Hydrogenophaga sp. SL48: one gene and its partner. Each later gene encodes a partner of the first gene's protein in a complex. Links are inferred from orthologs where the notes say so. Each region holds a gene or a part of one and is shown on either strand. Other genes may lie near its edges. The genes, in order: trxB and trxA.

Region 1 (14,711 bases):
CAGCTGCACCGACTGCTGGCCCACGAAGCGCATCGAGCTACCCAGCTGCACCTTGGCCCGTGCCATCGCGCGGCGGCGCTCGGTGGCCGGGGCGTTGAGCTTCAGGCAGGCGTAGAAGCTCATGGAGCGCGCCAGCTCCAGCTGCATTTTCATGTCGGCCACGCGGTGACGCAGGGCCTGGAACGTCGCGATCGCCACGCCAAACTGTTTGCGCGTGTTCATGTACTCCACGGTCAGCGCCACCGTTTTGTCCATCACGCCCACCGCTTCGGCACAGACCGAGGCGATGCCGATGTCCACCGCGTGTTCCAGCGCGGCCAGGCCGTCGGTGGTGATCAGGCTGGCCGGGGCGTTCTGCAGCGTGAGCTCGGCGGCGCGGCCGCCATCCTGGGTGCCATAGCCCTGCGTGCTCACGCCGCTGGCGCTGCGCTCCACGAGGAACAATGCGATCTTGCCGTTGGCCACGGCGGGCACGAGGAAGGCGTCGGCCAGGTCACCGGCGGGCACCACGCTCTTGGCGCCGCTCACCGTCCAGCCACTGCCGTCCGGGGTGGCGGTGGTCTTGCAGGCATCCAGCCGGTAGCGCGAACCGCGTTCTTGCTGCGCGAGCACCACCAGCGCCTCGCCCGAGGCGATCTTCGGCAACCAGGCGGCCTTGACCTCAGCGCCCGCATAACCCCCGATCACACCACCTGCGATCAGCGTCTGCGCCAGCGGCTCCAGCACGATGCCGCGGCCCAGTTCCTCCATCACCACCATGCCCTCGACCGGGCCCATGCCCAGGCCGCCATCGGCTTCGCTGATGTAGAGGCCCGCCAGGCCGAGTTCGGCCAGTTCGTTGTAGGCCGCGCGTTCAAAGCCTCCGGCTTTCACGATGCCACGGCGGCGCTCGAAGTCGTAGCCCTTGTCGACCCACTTGCGCACCGCGTCGCGAAGCTGTTCCTGATCGTCGGAAAAATCAAAGTCCATGTGAATGCTCCTTAACCGAGGACCGTCTGGGCGACGATGTTGCGCTGCACTTCGTTCGAACCACCGTAGATGGTGGTCTTGCGCATGTTGAAGTAGGTGGAGGCCAGCGGCGCGTTGGCCACCTCGCCACCGGGGAAGTTGCCCTGCCAGCCGGCTTCCATGGCCTCTTCGATGAAGGGCGTGGAAAACGGGCCGGCGGCCAGCATCATCAGCTCGGCGTAACGCTGCTGGATTTCGCTGCCCTTGATCTTGAGCAGGCCCGCGATGTCGAGCGAGTTCTTGCCCGATTTTTCGGCGCTGAGCACGCGCAGCACCAGCATCTCCAGCGCCACCACGTCCACCTCCAGCAGCGCGATCTGGTCGCGGAAGCGCGTGTCGTCCCAGACCCCTTCGGTCTTGGCGATGCGCTTGAGGCGCTCCAGTTCGCGCTTGGCGCGGTTCACGTCGGCGATGTTGGTGCGCTCGTGGCTGAGCAGGTGCTTGGCGTAGGTCCAGCCCTTGTTCTCTTCACCGATCAGGTTCTCGGCCGGCACCTTGACGTTGTCGAAGAAGACCTCGTTGACTTCGCATTCGCCGTCGAGCAGTTTGATCGGCCGCACGCTCACACCGGGCGACGTCATGTCGATCAGCAGGAAGCTGATGCCGGTTTGCGGTTTGCCCTCGGTGCTGGTGCGCACCAGGCAGAAGATCCACTCACCGTACTGGCCCAGCGTGGTCCAGGTTTTCTGACCGTTGACGAGGTAGTGGTCGCCCTGGCGTTCGGCTCGGGTCTTGACCGAGGCCAGGTCCGAGCCCGAGCCGGGTTCGCTGTAGCCCTGGCTCCACCAGACCTCGCCGCTGGCGATGCCGGGCAGGAAGCGTTCCTGTTGTTCCTTGTTGCCGAAGGCCATGATGACCGGCGCCACCATCACCGGGCCGAAGGGTACGATGCGCGGCGCCCCGGCGAGGGCGCATTCCTCTTCGAACAGGTGCTTTTGCACGGCGGTCCAGCCCGGGCCGCCAAACTGTTGGGGCCAGCCGTAGCCCAGCCAGCCTTTTTTGCCGAGGATCTTGGCCCAGCGCTGCAGGTCCTCGCGCGTCAGTCGCAGGGCGTTGTGAACCTTGTGGGCGATCTCGGCAGGCAGGTGGGCCTTGACCCAGCCGCGCACCTCTTCGCGAAACGCCTGCTCTTCCGGCGTGAATGCCAAATCCATGTGTGTCTCCTGGTGGGTGACCCCGGTCCGCAGCGGATTTGGGGCAACGCCAAGCAGTTTCGCACGATCGTTCGTTTTTGTGCTGTCCTCGCTGTGACAAACCGTCGCCAATGCAGCGATGTGGCGACCTGGCGGCCGGGCTGGGCTTTCCGCGCGCGGCTGTGGCTCGGCCGGCGTCAGCCGCCGAGTTGCTGCTGCAGGCTTTGTAGCTGGGTGCGCAGCTGTTCCACCGTCTCTTCCAGCGCCGCCACCCGGCGGGTGAGGGCGATCACGTCTTCCTCGGCCGCGCCGCTGGCCAACGGAGCGGCGGCGGGCGTCGACAGGTCCACCGGGCCGCACAGCAGGTGTGCCCAGCGCTGCTCGCGCGCGCCCGGCGCCCGGGGCAATTTCACGACCAGCGCGCCGCCCTTTCCGTCGACCGGTCCTGCAGCTCCTCAAGGAACGCATCGACCGAGGCGATGTCCAGAAACTTGTACCAGCGCTCGGTGTTGATGCGCAGTTCGCCCGCCGTTTGTGGTCCACGCAGCATCAGCAAGCCCAGCAGCACGGCCGACTGCTCCGGCACACCGACCGCGCGCTGGAAGTTGTGCTCATAGCGCGTGACGCGCGAGCCACTCGACTCGATCACCAGGCTGCACGCCCGCAGTCCGTCGATGGCTTCGCTGATCTCGGCCTCCGAGAGGCTCATGGCCGGTTCGCGCGCGCTTTTCTGGTTGCAGCCGTTCTGCAGGCTGTTGAGCGTGAGCGGGTAGCTGTCGGGCACGGTGCGCGCCTTTTCCATCAGTGTGCCGAGCACGCGGGCCTCGGCGGGCGAGAGGGGGCGGGTGTGAAAGTCGTGGTTCATGGGGCTGGGGTCATTACACTTGGCGGCCCCACCAGGCAGTGCATCGGGCCGTGAACAAAAACATCGTCATTCTCATCTCTGGCAGCGGCTCCAACATGGCCGCCATCGTGAAAGCCTCGCGCAAAGGCCATTGGCCGCAGCGTCTGGGTGCCCAGGTGGTCGCCGTGATCAGCAACAAGGCCGACGCGGCCGGGCTGGTGTTCGCACGGGACCACCAGATCGCCACCGCTGTTTTAAACCACAAGGCCTTTGGATCGCGCGAGGCGTTCGATGCCGCGCTCATGGTGGAGATCGACCGCCACGAGCCTGCCCTGGTCGTGCTCGCTGGCTTCATGCGCATCCTCACCCCCGGGTTCGTGCAGCACTACGAAGACCGGCTGATCAACATCCACCCCAGCCTGCTGCCCGCCTTCACCGGCCTGAACACCCACCAGCGCGCGATCGACATGGGCTGCAAGTTTGCCGGAGCCACGGTGCACCGCGTGACCGCCGAGCTCGACCATGGCGACATCCTCGACCAGGCGGTGGTGCCGGTTCTGCTGGGCGACACGGCACAGGCGCTGGCCGAGCGGGTGCTGACGCAAGAGCACGTCATCTACCCAAGAGCGGTTGAGAGCCTGTTGACACAGATGACCTGAAGGAGTCAGACCCGCTCATCAATGAAGGGTGGTCTGCCGAGAACGCGGCGGAACCGGCTGCGCCGGGCCGCTCGCGTTGCCCCCTTGGGGGGGTGATGCGCCGCAGGCGCGGCGCGGGGGTGGACCCATCTTTTTACATCGTCTTGTGGAACACCAGCCCCGCGTGCTCGCGCATCGCGTGGAACTTGATCTTGGGCCAGTTGGCCTCCACCGCACGCAGCGTGGCCTGGTGGTCCACCAGCAGCGTGGGCGCGTCCACCGCGTCCAGCGCCACCCGGTGGCTGTTGGCATCAATGAACTTTTTGAGCTCCACCTCGCCACCGTCTTCCGGCGCACAGGTCACCCAGCGCGCGACCTGGTAGGGGCTGTTCATGATGCGGGCCTTGACCCCATATTCGTGTTCCAGCCGGTGCGCCACCACCTCGAACTGCAGCTGACCCACGGCGCCCAGCAGCAGCACCGAGCCCGCCACCGGGCGGAACACCTGGATCGCGCCTTCTTCGCCGAGCTGGGTCAGGCCGGCTCGCAACTGCTTGCTGCGCAGCGGATCGGCCACTTCCACGCTGCGGATGATTTCCGGGGCGAAGAAGGGCAGGCCGGTGAACTGCAGGTTCTCACCCTCGGTCAGCGTGTCGCCGAGCTGCAGCACGCCGTGGTTCGGGATGCCGATGATGTCGCCGGCAAACGCCTCGTCCAGCAGCTCGCGGCGCTGGGACAGGAAGCTCACCACGGTGTTGGGCCGCAGGTCCTTGCCAGATCGCACCACCTTGAGCTTCATGCCGCGCTCGAAATGGCCACTGGCCAGGCGCACGAAAGCGATGCGGTCGCGGTGCGCCGGGTCCATGTTGGCCTGGATCTTGAAGACCACGCCGGTGAACTTGGGCTCCTCGGGCTTCACCACCCGCTGGATCGCCGGACGCTCGCCGGGCGGTGGCGCCAGGTCCACCAGCGCGTCCAGCACCTCGCGCACGCCGAAGTTGTTGACCGCAGAGCCGAACAGCATCGGCGTCTGCTTGCCATCCAGGAACTGCGCCTCGTCGAAGGCGGGGGATGCCCCCGCCACCAGTTCCAGCTCATCGCGCGCCTGCTCGAATTCGGCACCGAATCGCTTCACGCTCTCGGGGTTGTCCAGCCCGACCAGCACGTCTTCATCACCTCCGCGGCGGTCTTCGCCGGCGGCAAACACGCGCATCTGGTCGGTGCGGCGGTCGTACACGCCGCGGAACGTCTTGCCCATGCCGACCGGCCAGGTGAAGGGCACGACCGTCATGCCCAGCTCACGCTCGATCTCGTCCATCAGGTCCAGCGGGGCCTGCACCTCGCGGTCCATCTTGTTGACGAAGGTCAGGATGGGTGTGTTGCGCGCACGGCAGACCTGCAGCAGGCGCCGGGTCTGCGGCTCCACGCCATTGCCGGCGTCGATCACCATCAGCGCCGCGTCCACGGCGGTCAGCACGCGGTAGGTGTCTTCGCTGAAGTCCTGGTGGCCCGGGGTGTCTAGCAGGTTGATCACGCAGTCGCGGTACTCCATCTGCATCACGGACGACGCCACGGAAATGCCACGCTGCTTTTCGATTTCCATCCAGTCGGACGTGGCGTGGCGCGCAGCCTTGCGGGCTTTCACCGAGCCGGCGATGTTGATGGCGCCAGAGAACAGCAGCAGCTTCTCGGTCAGGGTCGTTTTACCCGCGTCGGGGTGGGAGATGATGGCGAAGGTGCGGCGACGCTTCACCTGGGTCGAAATTTCGGACATAGCCCATGATTATCGCGGGTGGGACAATAGGGAGATGCACCCCAAAGCCCTTCTGGACGAATGTTCCACCCTGATCGAACAGGTTTTCAAATTTGACCACCCCACCGATGCCGTGGTCGCACGCCATTTCCGTGAGAACAAGTCGCTGGGCCCGCGTGAGCGGGCCACGCTGTCCGACACCGTCTACGCGATCTTGCGCGAACGCCTCAAGTTCGAGTGGCTGGCCCGCTCCGGCAGCGGCTCCAAATGGCGTCGCCTGGCCATTCTGGGTTTTCCCGGTGACCGCGACTTCCTGAAGAGCGCGCTCACCGAGGCGGAAAAGACCTGGTGGGACCACTGCCTGACGGTGACCGACGACCAGCTCATGGCACAGCATCGGCACAACCTGCCCGAGTGGTTGGCGCTCGCGCTGCGCGATCAGGTGGGCGACGAGTTCGAGGCCCTGGTGGCCAGCCTGAACCAGCCCGCGCCGCTGGACCTGCGTGTCAACGTGCTGAAAAAGAAGCGCGAAGCGGTGCTGGGCGATTTGCGCGAGGCGGGTTTGAAATGTGAGCCCACGCCGTATTCCCCCCTGGGGATTCGCCTGCAGGGCAAACCTTCATTGGCCAAGCTGCCCGCGTTTGTGAATGGCGAGGTGGAAGTCCAGGACGAAGGCTCCCAGCTGCTGGCGCTGCTGCTCGACGCCAAGCGCGGCGAGATGGTGGTGGATTTCTGTGCTGGGGCCGGCGGCAAGACGCTGGCCATTGGCGCGGCCATGCGCAACAGCGGTCGACTCTATGCGTTTGACACCTCCGGCCACCGCCTCGATGCGCTCAAACCGCGTCTCGCGCGCAGCGGTTTGTCGAACGTGCACCCCGTGGCGATAGCCCACGAGCGGGACGACCGCATCAAACGCCTCGCGGGCAAGATCGACCGTGTGCTGGTGGATGCACCGTGCTCGGGCCTGGGGACCTTGCGCCGAAGCCCTGACCTGAAATGGCGGCAGAACCCCGATACCGTGGCCGCTCAGGCACAGCTGCAAACGGCGATTCTGGCCAGTGCGGCACGCCTGCTCAAGCCGGGTGGACGCCTGGTTTATGCGACCTGCAGCCTGTTGCCAGCCGAAAATGAGGCGGTGGCGGAGGCCTTTTCACGGGTCCATACCGACTTCGACATGCTGTCGGTCAGCGAACTGCTGGACGCCGCCCATGTGCCGGAGCCGGCGTCGCTCTGCGCAAAAAACCATGGAAAAACACTGCGCTTGTGGCCGCATCGGCACGCCACAGATGGGTTTTTCGCCGCTGCTTGGCAGAAAAAGACGTGATATAGAGTAGTTTTTCCTGCTTTTTCCGTTTTTTGGCGGACATCTGCGCTGGTCATTTGGTGATTTGCACCCCCAGCCTTAAAATCACGGGTTAGCCCGCCACAGGCGCCCGTGAGCGCGGCTTTTGTTTGTACAGACACCCTCGGGCGCTCTTTTAGGAAATCAATGTCTTCTTCCGATTCCGGGACCCTGTCCCTCGCATGGGACGGGCTGGTCGATGTGCTGGCCAATGGCCTGACCCATGCCACCGGTTGGCAAATGCTGCTTATCGCGCTGGTGCTCACCCACATCACCATCGCCAGCGTGACCATTTACCTGCACCGCCATCAGGCGCATCGCTCGATGGATCTGCATCCGATTGCCTCGCATTTCTTCCGCTTCTGGCTCTGGATGACCACCGGCCAGGTGACCAAGGAGTGGGCGGCCATTCACCGCAAACACCACGCCAAATGTGAGCGCGAAGGTGACCCGCACAGCCCTCACGTGTTTGGCATCAAGACCGTGTTCTGGACCGGTGCCGAGCTGTACCGTGCCGAATCCAAGAACCCTGAGACGATGGCCCGATACGGCCACGGCACCCCCGACGACTGGATCGAGCGCAACCTGTACACGCGTTATTCCGCCTTGGGCGTCAGCCTGATGCTGGTCGTTGACGTGTTGCTCTTTGGCATGGCGGGTCTCGCTGTCTGGGCGCTGCAGATGGCCTGGATTCCGATCACGGCTGCCGGCATCATCAATGGCATTGGCCACTGGTGGGGTTACCGCAATTTCGAAGCCACCGACGCCAGCACCAACATTTCGCCCTGGGGCATCATCATTGGTGGCGAAGAACTGCACAACAACCACCACACCTACCCGACCTCGGCCAAGTTGTCCGTCAAGCCCTATGAGTTCGACATCGGCTGGATGTACATCACCATCCTGAAGACCCTGGGCCTGGCATCGGTCAAGAAGGTGCCGCCCAAGATGGCTTTCGGTGATGTCAAGCCGGTGGCCGACGAGAAGACCCTTGAAGCCATTATCGCCAACCGCTACGAAGTCATGGCCAGATACGCACGCGAAATGCGCGCTGCCTGCCAGCGTGAAGTGGAAGGCCTGAAGGCCAAGAGTGCGGATGCGGCTGCCCTGCATGCCGCCCGCCGCTGGCTCCATCGTGATGACGACAAGGTGCCTGCCGAGGTGAAGCCGCAGCTGGCCTTGGCGCGAGCCGAGCATCCGGTGCTCGACAAGATGGTCACCATGCGCGAAGAGCTGCGCGCTCTGTGGTCCAGCACGAACGCCTCGCGCGATCAGCTTGCGGTCGATCTGCAGGCCTGGTGCCGTCGTGCAGAAGAAAGTGGCATTGCCGCGCTGCGCGATTTTTCGATTCGCCTGCGTTCCGCCCACGCTTGAGCTTGTGACCCACCCCCGCGCCGCACCTGCGGCGCGTCACCCCCTCATGGGGGCAACACCAGTGGCCCGGCGGAGCCGGTTCCACGGTGTTCTGGGTTTGAGGCACTTCGCGCCGGACAAGCTTGAGATTGTTTCTCGAGCAACAAAAAAGCCGCTGAAAACAGCGGCTTTTTTGTTGGGTGAAACCGGCTGAATTACTTCAGCTTGATTTCCTTGTAGTCCACGTGCTTGCGAGCTTTGGGATCAAATTTCTTGATCAGCATCTTCTCGGGCGTGGTCTTCTTGTTTTTGGTCGTGGTGTAGAAATGGCCGGTACCCGCAGTGGATTCCAGCTTGATTTTTTCGCGTCCGCCTTTGGTTGCCATGGTGTGTGCTCCTTAAGCCTGGCCGCGTGCACGCAGGTCTGCGAGCACGGCATCGATGCCGTTTTTGTCGATCAGGCGCAGGGCAGCACCCGACACGCGCAGACGAACCCAGCGGTTCTCGCTTTCGACCCAGAAACGGCGGTATTGCAGGTTCGGCAGGAACCGGCGCTTGGTTTTGTTGTTGGCGTGGGAAACATTGTTCCCGACCATGGGCTTCTTGCCCGTTACATCGCAGACGCGTGCCATGAGGACACTCCGATACTTCTTTACAGCTGGTGGCGCGGGATGCGCGAAACGGTGTTCCCGTCGCGCCTCTGGCCACTCAGCCTCACCTCGCCAGGAAAGGGTGGCGGTAACCCATGATTTGTGCGAGGAAATCGCAGCAAAGCCTGTGATTATAGCGTTCCCGGTGACGGTCTTCGAACCGTCAGTCGGCGCGCATGCCCGTCAGCGCTGTCAGGCGGGGTTCTGTTCCAGGAATCGCTGGGCGTCCAGCGCCGCCATGCAGCCCGTGCCGGCACTGGTGATGGCCTGGCGGTAGATGTGGTCCTGCACGTCGCCAGCCGCGAAAATACCCGGCACGCTGGTCATGGTGGCCATGCCGTTGTTGCCCGACCTGGTGACGATGTAGCCGTCCTTCATCTCCAGCTGACCCTTGAAAATGTCGGTGTTGGGGCTGTGACCAATGGCGATGAAACAGCCCTTGACGGCGATGTCTTCGGTGGCGCCCGTCTGCACGTTCTTGACGCGCACACCGGTGACCCCCATCGGGTCGCCCAGCACCTCCTCCAGCGTGCTGTGCAGTTGCAGTGCGATTTTGCCTTCAGCCACCTTCTCATGAAGTTTGTCGATCAAGATGGCCTCGGCCTTGAACGTGTCCCTGCGGTGGATCAAGGTGACCTTGCTGGCGATGTTGGACAGGTAGAGCGCCTCTTCCACGGCCGTGTTGCCGCCGCCCACCACGGACACTTCCTCGCCTCGGTAGAAAAAACCGTCGCAAGTGGCGCAGCCGCTCACACCCTTGCCCATGAAGGCTTCTTCCGAGGGCAGCCCCAGGTACTTGGCCGAAGCGCCGGTGGCGAGGATGAGGGCGTCGCAGCTGTATTCGCCGCTGTCACCTTGGAGCACGAAAGGGCGTTTGGAGAAATCGACGGTGTTGATGTGATCGAAAACGATCTCGGTCTTGAAGCGTTCGGCGTGGGCCAGGAAGCGTTGCATCAGGTCGGGACCCTGCACGCCGTCCACGTCGGCGGGCCAGTTGTCCACATCGGTGGTGGTCATGAGCTGCCCGCCTTGAGCGATGCCGGTGATGAGCAGCGGGCTCAGGTTGGCACGGGCCGCATAGATGGCGGCCGTGTAGCCTGCTGGGCCGGAACCTAGAATAAGTACTTTTGTGTGCTTCATGGTGTTCGTCCTTCCCATTTTGTTGATGGGTTGGTATAGAGTGAATGAGAATGACGCGCAGGCCCTTGTGGCTTCTGATTTCTTGGGCACGGATTCCGGAAGTGGATCGCCTTGTCTGTGATCGAGTTTACAAAAAGAGCGCGGCGCCAGCCGTTCTTCCAGAGGAATAAGCCTATGTCGATACTGTCCAATCTTGATTTGATCCGCCGGGTCCCGCTGTTTTCGACCTTGACCCAGGCACAGGCCGAATCGGTGGCGGACGCTGTGATCAAGCGGCGCTTCAAACGGGGTGAAGTGATTGTGGAGCAGGGCAAAAAGTCCAATTTCCTGGCGATCGTGCTGACCGGTCGCGCACGTGTGGTGACCACGGATACCCGCGGTCGTGAAGTGATCCTGGCCACCATGAACCCAGGTGACTACGTGGGTGAGATGAGCCTGATCGACAACCAGCCGCATTCGGCCACGGTGCGCGCGGAGGTGCAGACCGATGTGCTCATCCTGGGACGCGTGGAGTTCGCCCGCTGCCTCCCCGAAAACACCTCCATGGCCTATGCGGTGATGAAGGGCCTGGTGCTCCGTCTGCGCCATGCGGACCGCAAGATTGAATCGTTGGCGCTCATGGACGTGTATGGGCGTGTGGCGCGTGCCCTGCTGGAGTTTGCACAGCCCGACAAAGACGGTCGGCTGGTGATCCGTGATCGGGTGTCGCGTCAGGACGTGGCCAAGATGATCGGTGCATCGCGCGAAATGGTCAGCCGGGTGATGAAGGATCTGGAAGACCGTGGGTTCATCGAGGTGGATGAAGATGGCAGCACCATCATCAAGGACCGGCTGAACTCGCTCGGCTGAATCGGGTTTTTCTGCATCGCTTCGGCGCGTTGTCGGCGCCTCCCTGACCTCTTGATCGGCCGCCGTGGCCGTGCGTTCGCCGCTGACGCATTGGGGTAAGCTAGCCGCAGGACATCTGCGAGGTCTATGACATATTCACTCAACACCCTCAATGCCGATCGGGCCAATGCGCCGCCGAACGGACTGGCCCGCTTCGCCCATGAGATGGCGCTGGTGGCGGGGGCGGCCGTGCTCGGCTTCTGGCTGCTGGCACTGCTCAGCCATTCCCTGTCTGATCCGGCCTGGAGCACCACGGGGTCGCGAAACGATGTTGGTAACTGGGGAGGTCAGCTCGGCGCCTGGCTGTCCGATGCTAGCTATTACCTGATGGGGTTTTCTGTCTGGTGGCTGATGCTGGCAGGCTGGCGCGTCTGGCTGTCCGTTTTGGCGGTGCGGTTGCGAGGGCAGGCATCTTCCGATGCGCACGACGTCACGGCACTGCCACTGGGGCAACCCCCCTGGGTGCGCTGGAGTGCCTATGCGCTGGCCTTGGTGGTGCTCATGCTGGCCAGCATGGTCCTGGAGTGGAGCCGCCTGTATCGGCTGGAAGCCTTCTTGCCTGGCCACGGTGGTGGGGTGTTTGGTCACCTGTTGGGCCCGTGGGTGGTGCGTTGGTTGGGCTTCACTGGGTCTGCGCTGGTCGCACTGGCCCTCATCGTGATCTGTCTGCCCCGTGTGTTCCAGTTCTCCTGGGGGCATTGGGCGGAGCGCGTGGGTGGTCAACTCGACGAGTGGTTCGAGTCGCGACGGGAGAAACGCGAGGCGGTGGAAGACCAGCGCATCGGTGAGCAGGCCGCCCGCGAGCGCGAGGAAGTGGTCAAGGTCGAGCGGGTCGAGATCGAGGAACATCACCCGACGCCGATGTTGATCGAGCCCACGCTGGTCGATGTGCCCAAGAGCGAACGGGTGGCCAAGGAGCGGCAAAAGCCCTTGTTCACCGAGATGCCGGACAGCAAGCTCCCGCAGGTGGACCTGCTCGACAGCGCACCGGCCCACCAGCAGGGTGTGGACAGCCAGACGCTGGAGATGACCAGCCGCCTGATCGAGAAGAAGCTCAAGGACTTTGGAGTCGAGGTGCGTGTGGTCGCTGCCGCACCGGGCCCGGTGATCACGCGTTACGAGATCGAGCCCGCCACCGGCGTGAAGGGTTCGCAGATCGTCAACCTGGGCCGCGATCTCGCGCGCTCGCTGTCGCTGGTCTCGATCCGCGTGATCGAGACCATTCCCGGCAAGAACCTGATGGCGCTGGAGCTGCCGAACGCGAAACGGCAGATGATCAAGCTCAGCGAGATCCTGGGTTCGTCGGTCTACAACGACGCCAAGTCGATGTTGACCATGGGCCTGGGCAAGGACATCGGTGGTCAGCCGGTGGTGGCCGATCTGGCCAAGATGCCGCACTGCCTGGTGGCCGGCACCACCGGCTCGGGCAAGTCGGTCGGTATCAACGCCATGATCCTGTCGCTCCTCTACAAGGCCGACGCGAAAGACGTGCGCCTGCTGCTGATCGACCCCAAGATGCTGGAGATGAGTGTCTACGAGGGCATTCCGCACCTGCTGGCACCGGTGGTGACCGACATGAAGCACGCGGCCAACGGCCTGAACTGGTGCGTGGGCGAGATGGAAAAACGCTACAAGCTCATGAGCAAGATGGGTGTGCGCAACCTCGCGGGCTACAACGTCAAGATCGAAGAGGCCAAGGCGCGCGGCGAGATCATCGGCAACCCTTTCAGTCTCACGCCCGAACAGCCTGAGCCGCTGGAGCGTCTGCCCTACATCGTGGTGGTGATCGACGAACTGGCCGACCTGATGATGGTGGTGGGCAAGAAGATCGAGGAGCTGATTGCGCGACTCGCGCAAAAGGCGCGTGCCGCCGGCATCCACCTGATCCTGGCCACCCAGCGCCCGAGTGTGGACGTGATCACCGGCCTGATCAAGGCCAACATCCCGACCCGCCTGTCGTTTCAGGTCAGCAGCAAGATCGACAGCCGCACCATCCTCGACCAGATGGGCGCAGAGAGCCTGCTCGGCATGGGCGACATGCTCTACATGCCGTCGGGAACGGGCTTTCCGGTGCGGGTGCACGGCGCTTTCGTGAGCGACGAAGAGGTGCATCGCGTGGTGGCTTACCTGAAAGAGCAGGGCGGCGAGCCCAACTACATCGACGGGGTGCTGGACAGCAGCCTGGGCGATGGTGAGGGCGGCGACATGTTTGGCGAAGGCGGTGGCGAGGGCGGTGAAAAAGACGCGCTCTACGACCAGGCCGTGGCCATCGTGCTGCAGGACCGCAAGGCCAGCATTTCCTATGTGCAGCGCAAGCTCAAGATCGGTTACAACCGCGCCGCCCGCCTGCTCGAAGACATGGAAAAAGCCGGACTGGTCAGTGCGCTGACGTCCAGCGGGCAGCGCGACATCCTGGTCGCGCCGCGTGGCGATTGACGCCAGCATGCAACCTTGTCCGCGTTGGCGGATCACAGTTCACATGATCAAACCACTTCTGCTCGCCACCGCCCTGCTGGCCGCCTCGACGGGTGCTTTCGCCGATGGTCTCAAGGACCTGGAGAATTTCCTTCGAGACGTGGACAGCGCCCAGTCCGGTTTCACCCAGGTGGTGACGTCGCCCAAGCGCGCGGGTGAAACCGTGGCGCGCAGCAAAACGTCCAGCGGGCGCTTTGAATTCCTGCGGCCCAACCGTTTTCGCTTCGAGTACACCAAACCCTTCGAGCAGACCATCGTGGCCGACGGGCAGACGCTCTGGCTGTACGACGTCGATCTGAACCAGGTCACGGCCCGCAAGCAGCAGGAGGTGCTGGGCAGCACGCCGGCGGCGCTGATCGCTGCGGGCACCGACATCAAGGCGTTGACCGAGGTGTTTGATCTCAAGGCCGCGCCCGCCCAGGACGGTCTGGAGTGGCTGGAGGCGAAACCCAAAGCGAAGGACGGTCAGCTGCAGACGGTGCGTGTGGGCTTTCGCCAGGGACAGCTTGCCGCGCTGGACATCGCCGACAGCCTGGGACAACGCTCGGTGCTGACCTTCACGCAATGGCAGGGCAATGCGCCTTTGAAAGCGGAGCGCTTCCGCTTTCAGCCGCCGGCCGGCGCCGACGTGATCCGGCCCTGACCCGTCAGCGCGTGAGTCCACCCGTTTCACACCAACCCCTCGCCGAGCGGCTGCGTCCACGCACCCTGGGTGACGTGATCGGTCAGCAGCACCTGCTCGGCGAGGGCATGGCGTTGCGGCTGGCGTTTGAGTCGGGCCAGCCACACAGCTGCATCCTCTGGGGGCCGCCGGGCGTGGGCAAGACCACCATCGCGCGGCTGATGGCCGACGCCTTTGAGGCGCAGTTCATCACCATCAGCGCTGTGCTGGGTGGCGTGAAAGACATCCGCGAAGCGGTGGAGCAGGCCGAGTCCGCGCGCGACGGCCTGCAACAGGAGCGCACCATCGTTTTCGTGGACGAGGTGCACCGATTCAACAAGAGCCAGCAGGACGCGTTTTTGCCGCACGTGGAGAGCGGCCTGTTCACCTTCATCGGCGCGACCACCGAAAACCCCTCGTTCGAGGTCAACTCCGCCTTGCTCTCGCGTGCGGCGGTCTACGTGCTGCAGCCGCTGGGCGAGGATGATCTGCGCCAGCTCATCGCCCGCGCTCAGGGCATTGGCGCCGTGCCGGCCGTCGAGACCGCCGCCGCCGACCGCCTGATCTCGTACGCGGACGGCGATGCACGCCGCTTGTTGAATACCCTGGAAACGCTGGCGGTGGCGGCCACGCGCGAGAAGCTCGCGGAAGTGACCGACACCTGGTTGATGCGCGTGCTGGGCGAGCGCATGCGCCGCTACGACAAAGGCGGTGACCAGTTCTACGACACCATCAGCGCCCTGCACAAAAGCGTGCGTGGCAGCGATCCGGACGCGGCGCTGTACTGGTTCGTTCGCATGCTCGACGGCGGCGCCGATCCGCGCTA
Region 2 (14,730 bases), 1.0 Mb from region 1 along the record:
CGGCGCCTGCGACCCTGCTGGGCGCCTTGTTGGGCGCACTGACTTGGCTTGCTTTCGACAGCGTGCGTGCCTACCGGTTGCTGAGCTGGCTGGGCAAAGCCGATCTGGACCGCACGCCGAGCCTTCCTGGCCTGTGGGGCGAGCTGACGGACCGCAGCCGCAAGCTGATCAAGAAGCTGGAGAAAAAGGCCCAGAACAGCGACGACCGGCTCGAGGACTTCCTCGCCGCGATACAGGCTTCACCCAACGGGGTGGTGTTGCTGGATGCCTCGTCCCGCATCGAATGGTGCAACCTGACGGCCGCCCAGCACCTTGGTTTTGATCCCCAGCGCGATCTCGGCCAGTACGTGCGCAACATGGTCCGCCACCCGGTGTTCACCGCCTACATGGAGGCGGGTGACTTCATGCACGAGATCCAGTTCGACGGCCCTGGCCAGCGGCCCTCCCAGCCGAGCAAGATCTCGTTGCAGATTCACCCCTACGGCAAGAAACGCCGGCTGATGATGACCCGCGATGTGACGGCGGTGCAGCTGGCCGAGGCGATGCGGCGCGATTTTGTGGCCAATGTCTCGCATGAAATCCGCACCCCACTGACCGTGCTCAGTGGCTTTGTCGAAACCATGCAGAGCATTCCACTGGAAGAAGAAGAACGGCAGCGCTATCTCGGACTGATGAGCCAGCAGGCCCAGCGCATGCAGACGCTGGTGAGCGATTTGCTGACGCTCTCGCGCCTCGAAGGCAGTCCCGCACCGGGTCCTGGAGAGTGGGTCGACGCTCACGAGCTCGCGCAGCATGTGGTGCAGGAAGCGATCGGCTTGTCAGCAGCGATCGCCCGGCCTGTGCACGTTGTTGATCTGGCACCAGGTCCTAGGTTCTGGGTGTCTGGCGTCAAGACCGAGCTGCTCAGTGCCATGTCCAACCTGCTGAGCAACGCCGTGCGCTACACCCCGGCGGGCGGAAGCATTCATGCGGGCTGGCGCTTGCTGGACGACGGTACGGGCGAGTTTTTTGTGCAGGACAGTGGGCCCGGCATCGCCGCCGAACACCTGCCGCGCCTCACCGAGCGCTTCTACCGTGTCGACCGCAGCCGTTCGCGCGAAACCGGTGGCACGGGACTCGGCCTGGCCATCGTCAAACACGTGACCCAGCGACACGGTGGTCAGGTGCAGGTGCAGAGTGTGGTCGGTGAAGGGTCCACGTTCGCCATTTCGCTGCCGCCCTCCCGTGTGCGACAGCTCGCCATCGGGTAGCTCCCCGATCAGCCGCCCACGCGCAGGTACAGCAGCAGGCTTTCCTTGTCGTTCAGGCGACGCACCGTGGCTTTGTAGGCCCACTCAAACAATTGCACCCGCTCATCGAGCGTGGGCTGGCTGTCGGGATGGACCACCATCGCCTGGCATCGGGGGTCGGCTTTCAGGCCGCTGCGAACCAGGGTCAGTCCGCCCTGGTATTGCAGTGCCGAGATCTGGGCCTGGCTCAGCCCGTCTGCGAGGACGCAGGGCGACGACGCCGGTACCAGCTTGGCAATGCGGCGCACCACGGGGCCGTAGCTCCGGCCGAAATCCAGCAGCGGCAGCCACAGTGTCATCAGAAGAAGCCAGCACAGCGTGGCCCCCGCAGCCGGCAGCACCAGGCTTTTCCAGAGCGCCTGCCGATGCCGTCCGACCCGCCATGCCACCAGCCAGAACCACGCGACGGTGGCCAGCAGCGCGGGCACCAGCAGCACCAGCGAAAATTCGGGCACGAATCCAGGCGCGAGTCGAGCGACATTCGCTGCAGGCTTGGCGGGCACACCCGTCTGCATCGCAAACCAGATCACCCAGATCACCAGCGCACAGCCGCTGAAAAAAACCAGGGTGAACCAGTCGATGAGGGCCGACACACTGCGTCCGAGCGTGGGCAGCGCGAAGGCCGCCAGCGCGGCCAGTGCGGGCAAGGCAAGCAGCAGTGCGCGGTCAAAGTCCGGGTTGATCGCGCTGTTGATCACGCTGACCAGTGCCGCCCACAGGGGCAAGGCCACGTGTGGACTGAGCAACTGTCGCCGCCAGCGCCACAGGGTCCACAGCACCAGTGGCCACGCGGGCCAGGTGAACCAGACCAGGAGGCGGGCCCAACGCTGCCATTCGGTCCAAACAGCGGGCAAGGCCAACTCGTTGGGCCACTGAATCTGTTGCGTCAGTGCGGCCAGCGCGGTGGCCAGGCCCAGCAAGCCGGCCACCCAGGTCAACTCCAGCGGAGGTCGTGTGTCGCTGGCGGTTCGAGCCAGCCACACACCGACCAGAAGACCGCTGCCCAGGATGAGGGCGATCCAGGGTGCTCCACTGAACACCAGTCCCAGCGTCGCCGCCCCCCAAAGGATCACTGTTCGCCACGGGTGCCGAGTGGAGGGCAATGCCATGCGGGTGGCTGCCATCAGCACGGCGCTCACCATCGCCAGCCGTGCGAGGTCGGGGGTGGTCTCGTGCGACATCTGGGCCAGCCCCAGGCAGGCCACGAGCGCCAGCAAGGCGGCATCGGCCAATGTGCGTGCATAGTCGATCGGATCGGCCTCCCCGCCAAACGCGAAGGCCACCGGCTGCGCACTGGTCTGCCGTGCCAGGTGGTACACGGCGTACCAGGTGCAGACCAGGGTCAACGCCAGCAACAATGCGAACGGGATACGGGCTGCAATGTCGGCATCCAGAAAGGGCATTGCCCTTATGAAGAGGGCGCCCAGCCAGTAGGGCAGGGGGCCGGCCACATCGGCCGCAGCACCGAGCACCTGTGGCTGCCACCAATTGCTCTGCCCTTGCGCCATCCCCAGCATGGCGCCGAATGCCGCCACGTCGGCGTTTTTCCAAGGCTCCCGCCCAACGAAGCCGGGCAGCACATAGGCCAGGCAAAACAACAACAGCGCGAGCCGGGGCAGACGGCGCACGGCCGACTGGGGCACGATGGCTGGGGTGGCAAGGTTCACGGCGGCAAATATACAGGGGGGGGATGACAAGCCAAAAAAAAGCAGCCGGAAAACCGGCTGCTTTTGCGCAGGGACCGCGGCCTGCTGGCTCGCGCGGCGTCTGATTACTTGGCTGCGGCTGCGGTCTTGCCGAAGCGGTTGCGGAACTTCTCGACGCGGCCACCCATGTTGTCCACGCTCTTTTGCGTGCCGGTGTAGAAGGGATGTGACTCGCTGGAGGTGTCCAGCTTGAAAAGCGGCAGCTCACGGCCGTCTTCCATCTTGATCATTTCCTTCGTGTTCGCGCACGAACGCGTCACGAATTTGAAGTTGTTCGACAGGTCAACGAAGCAGACTTCGCGATAGTTGGGGTGAATGCCGTCTTTCATGACGTTTCCTTGGGTTCAGGTGCGGCAGCCGCAGCGGAACCATTCCGCTGTACTTGTCGCAATTTGCAAAGCTTTGGATTATAGCCCGAGAAGTGCAGCCGGAGGAGGTGCCTTGAACCGGGAACACCGCGGAACCGGCTTTGCCGGGCCGCTGGTGTTGCCCCCTGGGGGGTGACGCCGAAGGCGGCGCGGGGGGTCAGCCACCCCGTCGCATCATGTCGAAGAACTCTGAGTTGTTCTTCGTCGCCTTCATGCTCTTCAAGACCATTTCCATGGCTTCGATCTCGTCCATGTTGTACATGAACTGGCGCAGGATGCGGGTCTTCTGCAGGATCTCCGGCGCCAGCAGCAGCTCCTCGCGGCGGGTGCCGCTGCGGTTGAGCTGGATCGAGGGGAACACGCGCTTTTCATACAGGCGGCGGTCCAGGTGGATTTCGCAGTTGCCGGTACCCTTGAATTCTTCAAAGATCACTTCGTCCATGCGGCTGCCAGTGTCCACCAGCGCGGTCGCGATGATGGTGAGCGAGCCGCCTTCTTCGATCTTGCGCGCGGCACCAAAGAAACGCTTGGGGCGCTGCAGGGCGTTGGAATCGACGCCACCGCTCAGCACCTTGCCGGAGGAGGGCAACACGTTGTTGTAGGCGCGGGCCAGGCGGGTGATGGAGTCGAGCAGGATCACCACGTCTTTTTTCAGCTCGACCAGGCGCTTGGCGCGTTCGATCACCATCTCGGCCACGTGCACGTGGCGTGCGGCCGGTTCGTCGAAGGTAGAGGCGATCACATCACCGCGCACCGTGCGCTGCATTTCGGTCACTTCTTCCGGGCGCTCGTCCACCAGCAGCACCAGCAGTTCCACCTCGGGGTGGTTGGCCGTGATGGCATGGCAGATGTGCTGCATCATGACCGTCTTGCCGCTCTTGGGCGGCGCCACGATCAGGGCGCGCTGGCCGCGGCCGATGGGCGCAATGATGTCGATGACGCGGCCGGTGATGTTCTCTTCGGTCTTGATGTCGCGTTCCAGGCGCATCTGTTCCTTGGGGAACAGCGGCGTCAGGTTCTCGAACATGATCTTGTGCTTGTTGTCCTCGGGGGGCAGGCCGTTGATCTTGTCGAGCTTGTTGAGCGCGAAGTAGCGCTCGCCATCCTTGGGGATGCGGACCTCGCCCTCGATCATGTCGCCGGTGTGCAGGTTGAAGCGGCGGATCTGGCTCGGCGAGATGTAGATGTCGTCGGTGGACGCGGTGAAGCTCGTGTCCATGTTGCGCAGAAAGCCAAAGCCGTCGGGCAGGACTTCGAGCACGCCGTCCGCGTTCACCAGTTCGCCGCCTTTGGCGCGCTTCTTGATGATGGCGAACATCAGCTCCTGCTTGCGCATGCGGCCGGTGTTTTCGATCTCAAGCGCGTCGGCCTGCTTGAGGACTTCAGACACATGCAGTGCCTTGAGTTCGTTGAGGTGCATGGGATTCACTCCGGGAGGGAGTCGAGTCAAAAAACCGGGGGAGGGGGCGCTGACGTCCGGTTGGCGGACTGGCGCTGTCGAGAGAGGCTGGGCTGTGGTTGGCCAGCTGACGGAAGAATTATGACAGGAAAAATATCGGCTGCTGTACGAGGCCCGGGCGTTGCACCCGGGCCGGTTTCGCCGGCAGAACGATCAGGCCAGTTGCTGGTCGATGAAAGCGGTCAATTGGGCTTTGCTCATGGCGCCGACCTTGGTGGCGGCCAGTTGGCCGTCTTTGAACAGCATCAGGGTCGGGATACCGCGGATGCCGAACTTGGCGGGCACGTCGCGGTTGTCGTCCACGTTGAGCTTCGTGATCTTGAGCTTGCTGCCGTAAGAACCGGCGACTTCGTCCAGGATGGGGGCGATCATCTTGCATGGACCGCACCACTCGGCCCAGAAGTCCACCAGCACCGGTGCTTTGGCTTCGAGCACATCGGCCTGGAAAGTTGCGTCAGAAACGTGGGTGATCAGGTCGCTGGCCATGGTCCATCCTAAGGAACGTTGAAAGGGGGAGTTAAAGTCAATGGGCTGTGCCGCAGGACCTTGGGTCTCGGCGTACAGCTACAACTGCTCAATTGTGACAGAAACGCCCGTTCCATGATGTCTGCTCCCCCGATCAGCCACCCCGCAGACATACGCTGGTCGGCGCTGACCGAGCAGATCGGGCAGCGGCTGAAGAGCCGTTCTGTCGACGCTTCGCGAGCACTGGTGCTGGTGCCTTATGCCCAGCTCATGGACTCGGGGCGCCGGGCTTGGGCGCAAGCCCACCCCAGCGGCTTCTCGCCCAGGTTCGAGTCCAGCCGCAACTGGGCCGCGTCGCTGCAACCCTTCCTGCCGTCCATCAACGACCTGTCCGGCGACGTGGCCCGGGACAGTCTCGTGGCCGCCAGCTTGATCGACCGCGTGGGCCGTGGTCGGGTGGCACCTGCCCTGAGGCCGGTGCTGGTGGCCAGGCTGGTTGATGCGGCCCGCCAGCTCGGGCCATTGGCCGCAGCACGCCCCCCAGAAGCCCGTGCCGACTGGGCGGGGCAGATGCGCGAAGCGATGGCGACCGGGGGCCAGACGCTGCAATGGGAGGCCCTGGTGGCCTCGCTCGCGCTGGCCTGGACGTCCTCATCGGTCTATGCCACCGACGTGTTGTGGACACCGCTGGCGGCGCCAGGGGTCGCGTTTGATGATCTGCTGGTTCTGCAGGGTTTTCAGCCCGATCCGCTGGCGACCGCGCTTGCGGCGTTGTGGGGCGATCGGGTGACGGTGCTGCCACTGCATCCCCCGACTGAAGCATGGCCCATCGCCAGCCTGCACGCCTGCCACGATGCGCAGGACGAGGCCCAGCGCGCTGCCGCCTGTGTGATTTCGCTGGCCAATGCCGGTCGCACGCCAGTGGCGCTGGTGGCCAACGATCGTGTGCTGGTGCGGCAGGTGAGCGCGCAATTGCACGGGGCGGGGTTGTCGGTGCGCGACGAGACGGGGTGGAAGCTGTCGACCACCCATGCGGCCGCGCGGCTCATGAGCCTCTTGCGAGCGGCCGATCCACGCGCCCGCACCGACGACCTGCTCGATTTCCTGCAGCAGACCCGGGTCTGGCCAGAAGCGCAGCTGCAATCACTGGAGCGCCGGGCCCGCTCGCTGGGTCTGGCTCAAGCCGCTTCGGCCCTGCGGCACCCGCAGCTCGTGGGCAGTGTTCCGCTCGGTCTGCCCGAGCTGATCGCTGCGCTCCAGGCGCCACGACCTTTGTCGCAATGGCTCCCCGATTTGGCGCAAACCTTGCGCAGCTGCGGTTGGTGGGACGAATGGTGCAGCGACGCCGCCGGGCAGCAGATCGTGCAGACCTTGCGTCTGAGCGATGGCGCGTCCCACGAGCTGGCGGTGCTGGAGCAGGGGCTTCAGGAGGATGCAACAGAAGCCATGCGCCGCAGAAAGCCACACATGAGCCTGGCCGCCTTCACGGCCTGGGTGCGGGACGCGCTGGAGGGGGCGAGTTTCATGGCGCCAAACACCGGGACGCCCGATGTGGTCATCCTGCCCATGGCGCAACTGCTGGGGCGTTCTTTTGCGGCCACGGTGGCGCCCGGTTGCGACGAGCGCCACCTGCCCGCAAGTCCCGAGCCGCCCGGCGCATGGACACCGCAGGAACGCAGCGCCTTGGGGCTGCCGCAGCGCGAGGACCTTGCCCTGGCCGCCAGGCAGGCCTGGGAGATGTTGATCCGGTTGCCTGAGGTTCACCTGCTTTGGCGCACGCAGGAGCAAGGGGAAGCCGTCTTGCCCAGCCCCTGGGTGCTGATGCTCGACACGGCACAGGACGGTGCCGCGCTCGCGGCCACCATCGATCCGCGAGAGCGGCGCCGGCTCACACCTGAGGCGGTGGTCCGTCCAGGTCCCTCATCGGGTGACCTGCTGCCCGAAGCGCTCTCGGCCAGCGCCTACCAGGACCTGCGCGACTGCCCTTACCGCTTCTTTGCCTTGCGCCAGTTGCGCTTGCAGGACGCCGACGAGCTGGAGGTCGAGCCCGACAAGCGCGACATGGGCATCTGGCTGCACGCGGTGCTCAAGCTCTTTCACGAAGAGCGTGCGCAGGCGCAGGCCGAGGGCGCAGCGCCGGATGCACGCAGTGATCGCGAGCGCATCGACCGGCTGGCCCGGAGCACGGCCGAGCACATGGGTCTCAACGCGCTGTCGGCCGACGACGGCGCAACAGAAGGTCGTGCCGGCTTCCTGCCGTTCCAGGCTGCCTGGCCGGCGGTGTGCGATGGTTACCTGGACTGGCTGTGGAAGTTTGAAGCCAGTGGTGACCGCGCCGGCCCCCGGTTTGCCCAGGCCGAGCTGTCGCTGCGCAGCGAGGCGGGGCCGTACCGGTTGATCGGCACGCTGGACCGGGTGGATCACCAGGACAGCCCGGAGGGTGTGATTCCGTTCGTGATCGACTACAAGACCGAGCCGCGCGACACCACCCGCAACCGCGTGAAAGCACCGCTGGAAGACACGCAGATCGCGTACTACGCCGCGCTCTTGCCCGAGGAGACGGTGCGGGCGGCCTACCTGAGCGTGACCGAAAGCCGCGACGCGGGCGCCACCTTGCTGGTCGAGCAGACGCAGGTGATCGCCGCGCGCGATGCGCTGCGAGAGGGCCTGGTGCGCGACCTCGATCGGGTCGCGGCGGGGCACGGCATGCCGGCCCTGGGCGAGGGCAAGGTGTGCGACTTCTGCGCCGCTCGTGGCCTGTGCCGCAAAGACTTCTGGACAGTGACATGAGCGAACAAGCGGCATACCGCATCAACGGCGAACCGGTGTCGCGCGAGGCGTTCTACGCGGTCGCCTGCGACCCGGCGCGCAGCGTGGCGGTGGAGGCCTGCGCGGGCGCCGGCAAGACCTGGATGCTGGTCTCGCGCATCCTGCGGGCCTTGCTCGACGGCACCGCGCCGCAGGATATCCTGGCCATCACCTTCACCAAAAAGGCCGCTGGCGAGATGCGCGAACGCCTGCTCGACTGGTTGCTGGCGTTCTCGCGCTTGCCGCAGGACCAGCTGGTGCAGGAGCTGGTCCTGCGTGGCATGGACCCGGCGCAGGCCGCCGTTCGCGCCGGCGATCTGCAGGCCTTGCACGCGCGGCTGACCGCGCTGGGCCGGCCGGTGCAGATCCGCACCTTCCACAGCTGGTTCGCCGCCCTGTTGCGCAACGCGCCGCTCTCGGTGCTGCACGACCTGGAATTGCCCGCACCTTACGAGCTGCTCGAAGACGACAAACCAGCGGTGCAGCGCGTGTGGCCCCGTTTCTACGCGACCGTGGCGGCCGACGCCGGCTTGCGGCAGGACTATCTTCACAGCGTGGCCCTGCACGGGCGCCACCAGACCGGCGAGGCGCTGAAGAATGCGTTGGACAAGCGGGTCGAATTCGCGCTGGCCGATGCCAGCAGCGTGGTCGAGTCCTCGGTGGAGCCCTTCGCGGTGCTGTACCCGTCCCTGGCCCGGTTCGATGCCCCTGAAGACGCCTTGCTCGGCAGCATGGTCCGCGAGCGCTGGCTGGCGTGGGCCAAGGTGCTGGGCGGCGAGGGCAACAAGACGCCGCAGAAGGCCGCCAACGCAGTCGTGGACGCGTTCGCCGTGCCCGACGAGCCTGGGCAGATGGCGGCCCGGTTCAACCAGTTGCGCAAGGCCTTTTTCGTGGCCGACGAAGACCGCCTCACCAACCACCTGAGCAAGTTCCCCGCTGCGCAGGAAGCCGAGACCGAGCTGAAAGCCCTGTGCGGCGCGCGTCGCCAGCACCAGGCCTGGCAGCACCACCAGCGCCTGACGCGCCTGACCCGCTGCTTGAGTGCAGAGTACGCGTCGCTCAAGCGCGAGCGTGGCTGGGTGGACATGAACGACATCGAGGGCGCGGCCCTGCGCCTGCTGGGCGACGCCGAGCTCTCGGGCTGGATGCAGCAGCGCCTGGACGCGCGCGTGCGCCACCTGCTGATCGACGAGTTCCAGGACACCAACCCCCTGCAGTGGCAGGCGCTCTACGGCTGGCTCTCGGCCTACGCCGGTGCCGGTCCGGGCGAAGCGCCGCGCGTGTTTCTGGTGGGCGACCCCAAGCAGTCGATCTACCGCTTCCGCCGCGCCGAGCCGCAGGTGTTCAAGGCAGCGCAGGCGTTCGTGGTCGAGGGGCTCGACGGTGCCTTGCTCACCTGCGACCACACGCGCCGCTGCGCCACCGGCGTGGTGGACGCGCTCAACGCCGTCATGCAGGCCGCCGAGCAGGACGCGGGCTACGCCGGCTACCGCACCCACACCACAGAGAGCGACGCGCTGGGCGCGGTGCTGGCACTGCCGCAGGTGCCGCGCGCGGCGGGCGGCAATGACGACCACGGCGCGGAGGGCGAGGCCGTCTGGCGCGACAGCCTGAGCGAGCCGCGTGTGACCCCCGAAGAGACCCTCAGTGCCATCGAGGCCCGGCAGGCGGCCGACTGGATCGCCCACGAGCTGGCCAGCGGCGCGTTGAGGCCCCGCGACATCATGGTGCTGTCGCGCAAGCGTGAGCGCCTGGGCTGGTTGTTCGAGGCGCTGCGCGAACGTGGCATCGCCTGCGAGCAGCCCGAGAAGCTGGATCTCGCCGACGCGCCCGCCGTGCAGGACGTGGTCGCCTTGCTCGACGCGCTGGTCTCACCGGCCCACGACCTGAGCCTGGCGCGTGCGCTCAGGTCGCCGCTGCTCGGCCTGGGCGATGCGTCGCTGGCCCAGATCGCGCGCCTGCGAAAGCGCTGGACACCCCCCGCCGAGGTGAACGGGCCGGGCGAGAAGGTGCAAGCCCCATGCTGGTGGGACGTGCTGCAGCGCTGGTCCTCCCTCGAGTCCGACGAACAGGACGCGCTGGCCGCCAGTCTTTCCGGCGGAGAGGCCCAAGACCTCCACCCGATCGGTCCTGCCGCCATCCGCCTGGCGCGCTGGCGCGGCTGGGTCGACAGCCTGCCGCCTCATGACGCGCTCACCGCCATCTACCGCGATGGCGATGTGCTCGCGCGCTTTGCCCAGGCCGTGCCGCCACACCAGCGCGAGGCGGTGCTGGCCCAGCTGCAGAGCCTGCTGGCGCACACCCTGGCCCAGGACGGCGGGCGCTTCCTGAGCCCCTACCGGCTGGTGCGCGCCTTCAAGGCCGGCGACATCCGGGCCCCGCAGGCCGCGCAGGACAACGCGGTGCGCCTGCTGACCATCCACGGTGCCAAAGGCCTGGAGGCCCACACCGTGCTGCTGCTCGACACCGACGCCGCGCCCCCCAAGGCCGAGAGCATGGGCGTGCTCGTGGATTGGCCGGGCGAGGCACCCCAGCCGCGCCGGTTCGTGTTCCTCGCCAGCGAAAAGTCGCCGCCGGCCTGCGCCGAGGGCGTGCTGGCCATCGAGCAGCAGGCCCGCGCGCTGGAAGAACTCAACGCGCTTTACGTGGCGCTCACCCGCGCCGAACACCGCCTGGTGATCTCCAGCACCGAGCCCCATCGGGCGGCCGTCGCGCCGTCGTGGTTCCGCCGCATCCAGGCGCACGCTCTGGCCGTGGCGGCCGCACCCGAGTCGGTGCATGCCGAGGCGGCCGAGCCAGAGCCTTTCGAATTGCTCGCGCTGCCGATCTTTGTGCCAGCGGCCGCGTCCGAGGACGCGTCAGGCCAGGAAACCACGGAAAACGCGGCCCTGGACGCGCTGGCCCGCACCGGTCTCGCGCTGCACCGCCTGCTGCAATGGCGGCCCACCCCGCTGGGCGGCTTTGAGTGGACGGACCTGCACCGGCAGGCGGTGGCGCGGGAGTTCGCGCTGTCACCCGAACAGTCCGCGCAGGCGCACACCATGGCGCGCGCCATCGTCTCAGGCGAGGCCGCCTGGGCCTGGGACGCCGATCAGCTCACGCATTGGGGCAATGAGGTCGAGCTGTGGTTCGAGGGTCAGCTGCTGCGCCTGGACCGCCTGGTACGGCGACGTGACAGCGGCGAATGGTGGGTGCTGGACCACAAGAGCGCCGAGCGCCCCGAACAACAAGCCCAGCTGCTGGCTCACATGGTCCGCTACCGCCGTGCCGTGCAGACGGCGCAGCCTGGCGCCGTGGTGCGCCTCGCTTTCATCAACGCCAACGGCCAGCTCATCGAGCTGCCCGCAGAGACCGAGACCCGATAAGTGACCGACGCTTTGAATCCGATGCTTTCTCCTTTGGACGTCGCCATCGTCGGCGGCGGCCCCGCCGGCCTGATGGCGGCCGAGGTGCTGTCTCGTGAGGGCGTGCGCGTCGACCTGTTCGACGCCATGCCCTCTGTCGGGCGCAAGTTCCTGCTGGCCGGCAAAGGCGGCCTGAACCTGACCCACGCCGAGCCGCTGGACGCGTTCATCTCCCGCTATGGCGAGCGGGCCAGCACCTTGCAGGTGATGCTGCAGGCCTTCGGTCCGCAGCAGGTGCGCGACTGGGCCGCCGGTCTGGGCATCACCACCTTTGTCGGCAGCTCGCAGCGCGTGTTTCCCACCGACATGAAGGCAGCGCCCCTGTTGCGCGCCTGGCTGCAACGCCTGCGCCACCCCGCGCCCGGTGGCGAATCCGTGCGGTTTCACATGCGCCACCGCTGGCTCGGGTGGGCTGGAGATGGGACATCGCTGCGCTTTCAGACGCCCGAGGGCGAACGGCAGGTGAGCGCGCGCACCACCGTGCTGGCCCTGGGTGGCGCGAGCTGGGCCCGGCTGGGGTCGGACGGCGCCTGGTGGCCGTGGCTGCAGGCCGCCGAGGTGGACCTGGCGCCGCTGCAACCGTCCAACGGGGGCTTTGAGGTGCAGGGCGGTTGGACGCCCTTGTTCCGCGAACGCTTCGCGGGGCAGCCCTTCAAATCGGTCGCGATCCGGTTTGCCGACGACCAGGGTCACAGCTTTCAGAAAAAGGGAGAGTTCGTCGCCACCGCCACCGGCGTGGAAGGCAGCCTGGTCTACGCTGTCTCCAGCGGGCTGCGCGATCAGATCAACCGGACCGGCAGCGCCACCTTCCACCTCAACCTGCTGCCCGACCGCAGCCCGGAAGACGTGCTCAAACAGGTGGCGCACCCCCGAGGGTCGCGCAGCCTCTCCAGCCACCTCAAGAGCCGGCTCGGGCTGGACGGCATCAAGATGGCCATCCTGCACGAGCGGTGCCCCAAGGCCACGATGAACGACCCGGTCGCGCTCGCGGTCGCGATCCAGGCCCTGCCCATCACGCTCGCCGCCACCCGGCCGATCGACGAAGCCATCAGCACGGCCGGTGGTGTGCGCTTCGAAGCGCTGGACGAAGCGCTGATGGTGCAGCGCCGTCCCGGCCTCTTTTGCGCGGGTGAGATGCTGGACTGGGAAGCGCCCACCGGCGGCTACCTGCTCACGGCTTGCCTGGCCAGCGGTGTGGTGGCGGGGCAGGGCGTGGCGCGCTGGCTCAAGGCCCATTGATGGGGTGTCATCACGCCGTCAAGACCCGGGTCTAGAGTTCCACGGGTTCTTTTTGCCCTGTCCTGGAGATGTTTGCCCATGTTCGTGTCCGTTTTGCACCGCCGCCGCTTTTGCCATCAGCTCGCCGCAGGCCTCGTCGCCTTGAGCGCGGGTGCTGCCCAGGCCAATGGCTTTCCTGATCGGCCCATCAAGATCGTCGTGCCGTTCGCGCCCGGGGCCGGCACCGACGCCATGGGCCGCCTGATCGCGGCGAAGCTGGCCGAGTTGCTGAAGATCAGCGTCGTCGTGGACAACCGCGCGGGGGCTTCCGGTGCCTTGGGCGCCCAGGAGGTCGCCAAGGCCGCGCCCGACGGCCACACCTTGCTGCTCGCCGCAGCGCCCTTCACCACGGTGCCCGCCGCGCTGCCAGGTGCGGGCTACGACCCCATCGCCGGCTTCACCCCGGTGGGCATGTTTGCCCACGGCCCGCTCGTCTGGGCCGCGAGCAAAGACCTGCCCGCGAACACCCTGTCCGAGGTGGTGGCACTGGCACGCAGCCAGCCCGGCCGCCTGAACTACGGCTCGGCCGGGGTCGGCGGCATCAACCACCTGGTGCTCGAATCGCTCAAGGCGCACACCGGCACGTTCATCACGCACATTCCCTACCGTGGCATTGCGCCCGCCACCGTGGACACCCTGTCCGGGCAGATCCAGCTGCTCACCGGGACCATCCCCGCGCTCGCACCCTACATCCGGGACGGCCGCCTCAAGGCCCTCGCCGTCACCAGCCAGGGCCGCAGCCCCGCGCTGCCGCAGGTGCCCGGCATGCAAGAGTCGGGGTTTGCCGATGTCAACGTGCTGAACTACTTTGCGCTGGTCGCACCGAAAGGCACACCCGACGCCGTGGTGCAGCAGATCAATGCCGCGCTGGCCCAGGTGGTGGCCATGCCCGATGTGAAAGAGCGCCTGGCCAAAGACGCGCTGGAGCCCGCCACCGGCACGCCGGCGCAGCTCGCGCTGTTCCTGCAAAAAGACGTGGACGGCTGGAAGCGGGTGGTGGAGCGCCAGAAGCTCAAGATCGACGCTTTCTGATCGGGGCTGCCTGGCCCAGACAGCAAAAAGGCCGCTGATGCGGCCTTTTTGCTGTAGCGCGTGCGATGCGCTGAATAAGGTGACGAGCCTTGACCCCGGCACTGACTCCACAGTTAGGGCTGCTTGGTTCCCCACCTGACCCGGTTGGCCGCTTCACCATGCGGGAAGGCCCGTCGGGGTGAATTGTAGGCGATGGCAGCGACCTTTGCCGGACCGGGCGCGGTGAGGGCGCCGCTTAGAATCGACACCATGTCTTACGTCGTCCTGGCCCGCAAGTACCGCCCGCGCAATTTCACCGAAATGGTGGGGCAGGCGCACGTGGTCCAGGCCCTCACGAACGCGCTCACGACCCAGCGCCTGCACCACGCCTACCTGTTCACCGGCACGCGTGGCGTGGGCAAGACCACCGTCTCGCGCATCCTGGCCAAGTCGCTCAACTGCTTGGGCACGGACGGGCAGGGTGGCATCACCGCCGAGCCATGTGGCGTGTGCCAGGCCTGCACCGATATCGACTCGGGCCGCTTCGTGGACTACACCGAGCTCGACGCGGCCTCGAACCGCGGCGTGGACGAGGTCCAGGCGCTGCTGGAGCAGGCGGTCTACAAGCCGGTGCAGGGCCGCTTCAAGGTCTTCATGATCGACGAGGTGCACATGCTCACCGGGCACGCGTTCAACGCGATGCTCAAGACGCTGGAAGAGCCGCCCGAGTACCTGAAGTTCGTGCTGGCCACGACCGACCCGCAGAAGGTGCCGGTGACCGTGCTCTCGCGTTGCCTGCAGTTCAACCTGCGCCCGATGGCACCGGAGACCGTGCTGGAGCATCTGGGTCAGGTGCTTCAGGCTGAAAACGTGCCGGCCGAGACGCAGGCGCTGCGCCTGATCTCGCGCGCCGCGCGCGGCTCCATGCGCGACGCGCTCTCG

What was found.
Region 2: the proteins of trxB (region 1) and trxA are in contact, whole or in part, in a crystal structure (PDB 1F6M), measured with the Escherichia coli proteins. The link is inferred for Hydrogenophaga sp. SL48 from one-to-one orthologs.

Annotation. Positions count from the first base shown.
Region 1 is NZ_CP063400.1:443,266-457,976, forward strand. The notes cover bases 7,888-10,742. They hold trxB (thioredoxin-disulfide reductase), read right to left. Parts: upstream 9,862-10,742; coding sequence 8,914-9,861; downstream 7,888-8,913. Other genes in these bases: IM738_RS02145 (DesA family fatty acid desaturase), read left to right, coding at 7,888-8,092; rpmG (50S ribosomal protein L33), read right to left, coding at 8,287-8,457; rpmB (50S ribosomal protein L28), read right to left, coding at 8,470-8,703; IM738_RS02165 (Crp/Fnr family transcriptional regulator), read left to right, coding at 10,036-10,710. Also shown: IM738_RS02115 (acyl-CoA dehydrogenase family protein), read right to left, coding at 1-969; IM738_RS02120 (acyl-CoA dehydrogenase family protein), read right to left, coding at 981-2,162; purN (phosphoribosylglycinamide formyltransferase), read left to right, coding at 3,057-3,644; IM738_RS02135 (peptide chain release factor 3), read right to left, coding at 3,778-5,397; IM738_RS02140 (RsmB/NOP family class I SAM-dependent RNA methyltransferase), read left to right, coding at 5,432-6,700; more of IM738_RS02145, read left to right, coding at 6,866-7,887; IM738_RS02170 (DNA translocase FtsK), read left to right, coding at 10,837-13,185; outer membrane lipoprotein chaperone LolA, read left to right, coding at 13,229-13,867; IM738_RS02180 (replication-associated recombination protein A), read left to right, coding at 13,879-14,711.
Region 2 is NZ_CP063400.1:1,455,424-1,470,153, forward strand. Bases 3,643-6,516 are described here. They hold trxA (thioredoxin TrxA), read right to left. Parts: upstream 5,309-6,516; coding sequence 4,976-5,308; downstream 3,643-4,975. Other genes in these bases: rho (transcription termination factor Rho), read right to left, coding at 3,643-4,783; IM738_RS06985 (PD-(D/E)XK nuclease family protein), read left to right, coding at 5,423-6,516. Also shown: phosphate regulon sensor histidine kinase PhoR, read left to right, coding at 1-1,250; IM738_RS06965 (hypothetical protein), read right to left, coding at 1,259-2,956; IM738_RS06970 (type B 50S ribosomal protein L31), read right to left, coding at 3,061-3,324; more of rho, read right to left, coding at 3,521-3,642; more of IM738_RS06985, read left to right, coding at 6,517-8,077; IM738_RS06990 (UvrD-helicase domain-containing protein), read left to right, coding at 8,074-11,460; IM738_RS06995 (TIGR03862 family flavoprotein), read left to right, coding at 11,482-12,738; IM738_RS07000 (Bug family tripartite tricarboxylate transporter substrate binding protein), read left to right, coding at 12,817-13,809; dnaX (DNA polymerase III subunit gamma/tau), read left to right, coding at 14,059-14,730. UniProt on the Escherichia coli protein: Participates in various redox reactions through the reversible oxidation of its active center dithiol to a disulfide and catalyzes dithiol-disulfide exchange reactions.